One region of the Mahella australiensis 50-1 BON genome, then DNA from elsewhere that is predicted to be linked to it. Evidence: riboswitches for the same ligand, from Rfam matches in the RefSeq annotation. Region 1 holds a riboswitch; the other holds the start of a gene.
The links. A riboswitch is a leader RNA that binds a small molecule or an ion and turns the genes downstream of it on or off. The one in region 1 is predicted to bind cyclic di-AMP.

Region 1 (3,177 bases):
CCTTATATCAGCTATTCCGTCTATCTTTTTATCTTTTACCAAATTAGCTATCTGTACAACGAGATCAGCCTTGGTGACCTGATATGGTATCTCGGTTACTATTATGCGCGATCTTCCGCCGGGTAAAGGTTCTATAGATGTTTTTCCCCTTACCTTTATTCTGCCGCGACCGGTATGATATGCCTGTTTTATCCCGTCTCTTCCCATTATAATGCCGCCGGTAGGGAAATCCGGCCCTTTAAGTGTTTTCATCAATTCGTCTATGGATATATCGGGATCATCTATTACCTTTATAGCCGCATCTATGGTTTCTTTAAGATTGTGCGGCGGTATATTGGTGGCCATGCCCACAGCTATACCGGCTGAACCGTTGACCAGAAGGTTGGGAAAACGCGAAGGCAATACAACCGGTTCTTTTAGTGTTTCATCGAAATTCGGTATAAAGTCGACGGTTTCTTTATCTATATCGGTGAGCATCTCCATAGCCAGACGCGATAGGCGTGCCTCGGTATAACGCATAGCCGCCGGAGGATCATTGTCTATTGATCCGAAGTTGCCATGTCCGTCTACTAATGGATATCTCATGCTGAAATCCTGTGCCATACGCACCATGCTATCGTAAACCGCAGCTTCGCCGTGCGGATGATACTTTCCGAGCACGTCACCGACTATCCTGGCCGATTTTCTGTATGGCTTATCGGGCATCAGCCCCAATTCGTTCATAGCATAAAGTATGCGACGGTGCACCGGTTTTAAACCGTCGCGCACATCAGGCAGTGCTCTACCCACTATGACGCTCATAGCATAATCTATGTATGAATGTTTCATCTCTTCTTCGAGATTTACCTCTATAACCTTTGTTTGTTCTTCTTCGGGCATCTATATTCCTCCATATGTTTGCATACTCTTCTATATATTATATCATATTTTCGCATAAAAAAGCGGCGAGCTTTGATCATCGCTCACCGCTTTGCTATTATACTTCTTATCTTACAACCCTTTTAGCTTGTATGTAATGGCTCTTATACCATGACTCATTTAAGCTATTTATTGCTACCTTGCGACCAGGATTTGGTGAATGTATAAACTCATTGCCGCCTATGTATATACCCATATGATAACCGCTGCCGCTGCTCTTGAATACTATCAAATCACCGGGCTGCAAATCGCTTTTGGCCACGGTGGGGGCATAGCTGCCGAAACCCTGACCGTCAGATGTACGTGGTATGGAATATCCGAATTTTTTGTATATATAATATGTAAGACCCGAACAATCGAAAGCGTTCGGCCCTGCCGCACCATGCACATAGGGCTTGCCCAATTGCTGTTCGGCAAAAGCTACTATCTGCGATGAAATCGAAGATGAACGCGATGAAGATGTAACATTAGAAACAGGCTTGGTTTTCGTTATGTACTTCGAAGATGCCCATCCGCTATAATTGCCGTATTTCACCTGACTCCAACCATTTTCCTCAGATAATACAGTCACTTGGCTTCCTTTGGGCATAACCGTTATTCTTGCGCCCGATGTGCTCGGAGATTTACGCAGTATTAAACCGCCGTTGGCTGTTACCCAGCCTGGAGCTACCGCAGTATTCCCACGAGATGCCGTTGCAATACTACCCGATGATATCTTTATGTAATCCGCAGACATCCATCCTGCCTTGCCGTTAAAAACCACATTGTACCAGTTGCCACTTTTATCTTTTACCGTAACTTTATCGCCTTTATAAGCGTTGGTCAATATACTCGAAGATGTACTTGGCTTGGATCGAAGGCGAACGCCGCTTCCGGTCACTGTACCTTGTGATGCAGCCATAGCGCTTGTACCAAAAACGCTGCTGAAAATAAAACCTGCGCTTATAATAGCTGCCGCCACAGCTTTCTTATAATCATTCATTTGCGTTGAACACAACTCCTCCTACGTTATTTCGCTTCCGAGGTTAGTTGACGGGTTCGGGAACGAAGGATTCCCTACCTATTAAAAGGATTCACCCCACCAAAAGTTCCCCCGTACCCTGCTATAGGCAGGGATTCAGCCAGTCGTTTTTTTACTCAACGCATATTATTATATTACTCCGTTTATAGCTCGTCAAAGCTCAAATCCGGTCGTTTAAGTCGATTATCTTCATTTATCTCACGTATTGTACGTTTTACTAATTATTAAGCAAATATTAAGAAATTATTACACAGATTAATAAAAAATTAACCGGGCAATTGCCCGGTCTATATATCGAGGTTTTTCACAAGATGTGCGTTGCTGGCTATAAATTCCCTGCGCGGCTCCACATTATCGCCCATAAGTATGGTAAATATCTCATCTGCAGCTATGGCATCCTCTATGGATACTTTCAACATGGTACGTTTAGCCGGATCCATGGTAGTATCCCATAACTGTACCGGATCCATCTCGCCGAGTCCCTTATATCTTTGCACTGTTATCCCATCACGCCCTATCCTGGTCAACAATTGTTCCAATTCCCTGTCCGAGTATATATAATACTCTTTTTTACCCTTCTCAACCTTGTATAACGGCGGCTGCGCTATATACACGTTGCCATTTTCCAATAATGGACGCATATATCTATAAAAGAACGTAAGCAACAGTGTTCTTATATGGCTGCCGTCCACATCGGCATCCGTCATGCATATTATGCGCTCGTACCGTAGCTTTGATATATCGAAGTCCTCGCCTATACCCGCTCCAAAAGCCGTTATCATGGCTTTTATCTCTTCATTGGACAATATCCTGTCCAAACGCGTTTTTTCTACATTCAATATCTTACCACGCAAAGGCAGTATAGCCTGGAAACGCCTGTCACGGCCTTGCTTGGCCGACCCACCTGCCGAATCGCCTTCCACTAAAAATATCTCGCACAGCTTCGGATCTCTCTCGCTGCAATCAGCCAATTTACCCGGCATCGATACGCTTTCCAGCGCGCTCTTGCGCCTGGTAAGCTCACGCGCTTTGCGGGCGGCCTCTCTCGCTCGAAATGCGCTTATGGCTTTTTCTATTATGATCTTGGTTACGGACGGATGTTCTTCAAAATAAGTGCTCAAACCATCCGATACTATACTGTCCACAATGCCTCTGACCTCGCTGTTGCCAAGCTTTTCCTTGGTTTGACCCTCAAATTGTGGATCGCTTAGCTTCACGCTGATTATAGCCGTTAACCC
Region 2 (3,177 bases), 1.3 Mb from region 1:
TACATCAGAAAGCTTCGTGAATACCAAATGTCCCATATGCGGCGGTCCAGCACGGCGTGAAGTCGATACCATGGACACATTTGTATGTTCCTCATGGTATTATTTGCGCTACACCGATCCGAGGAATGATAAAGAGGCATTCAACAAAGAGAAGGCATCATATTGGATGCCGGTGGATCAATACGTGGGCGGCGTAGAGCACGCAATACTTCATCTTTTATATTCGCGCTTCTTTACCAAAGTATTGCATGATTTGGGGCTAGTAGATGTGAATGAGCCATTTGTCAATTTGTTGACCCAAGGTATGGTGCTCAAGGATGGTTCCAAGATGTCCAAATCCAAAGGCAATATAGTAAGCCCGGAAGACATAGTGGATAAATACGGTGCGGATACGGCACGCCTGTTTATACTGTTTGCCGCGCCACCCGAAAGGGATTTGGAATGGAGCGATCAAAGCGTAGAAGGATGCTTTCGCTTTTTGAACCGCGTATGGAGATTGGTGGATCAATATGCCGATGCTGTAAAAGAGTGGGTAGAAAATGGAAAGCCTGAAACCGATTTAATAAGCGATGGGGATAAAGAGTTGCGCTATATCATAAACTACACTATAAAGAAGGTCAGCGATGATATAGCCGAACGCTATAACTTCAATACCGCTATAAGTGCTATAATGGAAATGGTTAATGCCATGTATCAGAGTGATACTGCTGATAGTCCATCGACTGTTATGATGGAAGCCGTAGAAACGTTGTTGTTGTTGTTGGCTCCGTTTGTACCACATATTTCCGAGGAAATGTGGCATAGGACGGGTCATGGTGCTCCGCTTTACCTGCAAGCATGGCCGATATACGATGCCGATGCCCTGGTAAAACAGCAGGTAGAGGTGGTGGTGCAAGTAAATGGCAAGGTGCGCGATAAGGTTATGATGCCTGCCGGGGCCGATGAGGACAAAATGAAAATCCTGGCTATGCAGTCGTCTAAGGTAGCGGCGTCTATAGCTGATAAAAACATCATAAAGGTTGTGTCTGTGCCGGATAAGTTGGTAAATATTGTTGTGAGATAAAAATATAATTGAAATGATAGGTTTTGTATGATATAATACCCATACAGCGATATAGCGATATATGCTGACCGATTATTTTATGCAGAGGAGGATAAATCCTATGAAAGAAAAAGTAGAAGCAGCATTGGAAAAAATACGCCCGGCTTTAAAGGCTGACGGTGGCGATGTGGAATTAGTCGATGTGGCAAGTGACGGTGTAGTAAAGGTCAAATTGACCGGGGCTTGCGGCGCATGCCCGTTTGCTCTGATGACATTGAAACAGGGTATAGAGGAAACGCTTAAAGAGAGCGTACCTGAGGTAAAAGAAGTAGTGGCTGTATAAGACTCATACTAAAAAGGCGTTGCATATAGCAACGCCTTTTTCGGACTTATGTTATGGCTATAATATAAGACTTTCCATACCAATTATAGGTAACATTTGCTTGACATCAGCACTGAAAAATATTAAAATATAAACATCTCAAGTTTGATTCGCTTAATTTCCTGAATATAGGAAAACGGGGGACCCATTAGGATAATATGAGGCGTATTCCGAAAGGATAGAGCAACTCTTTCAGCTCGAGCCTGTCAGCTAACCTCGTAAGCGTTGAAAGGGAGTGAACGGTGATATGATTATATGATAATAAAGCCGTGGTTGACTCCACGGTTTTATTTTTCCTCATTAGATGTAATAATATGGATATAAATTCGATGTTTAAGTCCAAATAATGTCATTTTAAGGAGGTAAGAGATGGTTAAAGCATGTATGATAGGTTTAGGTAGAACTGGTAAGATAGTAGCGAAGAACATGATAGGGAGAAAGGATATTCAATTGGTTATGGCCGTTTGCAGGCCCGGCAGTGATAAGATAGGACAGGATGTGGGAACTCTATTAGGCATATCTGAGACAGGCATAAAAGTAATGGGCAGCAACTTGCTAAATGAAGGATTAAGGATTTTTAAACCTGACGTAGCGATAGACTTCACTAATCCAGAGGCTTGCATAACGAATGCAACAGTGCTAGCACGCAATAAGATAAATGCAGTAATAGCAACTACAGGATTTACCGATATACAATTTCAGAAACTTCGGAGCATAGCCGTTCAAAACAAGGTAGGTATGGTTATAGCACCTAATATTACGCTTGGTGTAAATGTGTTACAGTTTTTGTGCAAAATTGCAGCTCAATTATTGGATGATTATGATGTAGAAATAATAGAAGAGCATTTTAAAGATAAAAAGGATATACCATCCGGTACGGCTATAAAAATAGCGGAAAGCATATCCGAAGGGCGGGGTATAGAGGATAGTGTTAAGATATTAACTGAGAATGACGCCATATCTTTAAGGGGAGCGAATATTATACCCATACATTCTCTCAGGGCCGGTGGTATAGTTGGCGTACATAAGGTAATGTTTGCCAGCGACGAAGATAGCGTGGAGATAATGCATCAGTCTTTTACTCGCTCTGCATTTGCCAAAGGGGCTATTAAAGCAGCTAAATTTATTGTCGGACGAAAGGGCGTTTATGATATGGCCGATGTTTTGAATCTTGAGGAGGCGTTGGAACGATTTGCCAATAAGCAGAGGGATTCACACGCATAATGGCAAACGTACCCTAAAAAGCCTGAACTGTAATTCGTAATATAACAAATTCAGCGCGTGCAATGATATAAAGCCTATGCCTGCTACAGGCTTGGCATATATACCTCGCTTTATATCACCCGTTTCAGTTATATATTACGAATTGCAGAAGTCTGAAAAAAATATTTGCATTTCTACGTTTTGCATGTTAAAATATTATTACTTGAACACAATGGCGTGATCAAGTGCGCAGAGATAGATTTGTTCGGCGCGTCATTAGAACATTTGAGTATGTTCTGATGAGGCGCTTAATTTTAACCCTTTTATGCAAGTTTTAGATTAAAATTATGCATTTAACTCATTATATCCTTAATATATAATCAGTTAAATGCGGCTATATGAGTAAATGCATTTGTTTACGTTTTTATAAATGCATGATGCTTGATAAATAAAATTCATAATCCGTTGAGGGGGTTTTATGGATGTTAAGGGAAAAATACGAGAGGGTACCGTCGGGCTGTGCGGTCAGCGGCATAATGGACCGCAGCGG

Region 2: another riboswitch for cyclic di-AMP. It lies ahead of dapB (4-hydroxy-tetrahydrodipicolinate reductase); the one in region 1 lies ahead of MAHAU_RS00030 (C40 family peptidase).

The regions. Positions count from the first base shown of each region.
Region 1 is NC_015520.1:5,215-8,391, reverse strand. Features, by position in the region: gene gyrA (DNA gyrase subunit A) at 1-879, opposite strand, end outside; gene MAHAU_RS00030 (C40 family peptidase) at 986-1,900, opposite strand; cyclic di-AMP (ydaO/yuaA leader) riboswitch at 1,917-2,051, opposite strand; gene gyrB (DNA topoisomerase (ATP-hydrolyzing) subunit B) at 2,227-3,177, opposite strand, start outside.
Region 2 is NC_015520.1:1,801,143-1,804,319, reverse strand. Features, by position in the region: gene leuS (leucine--tRNA ligase) at 1-1,063, shown strand, start outside; gene MAHAU_RS08510 (NifU family protein) at 1,164-1,385, shown strand; cyclic di-AMP (ydaO/yuaA leader) riboswitch at 1,526-1,664, shown strand; gene dapB (4-hydroxy-tetrahydrodipicolinate reductase) at 1,794-2,648, shown strand; gene MAHAU_RS08500 (class II glutamine amidotransferase) at 3,110-3,177, shown strand, end outside.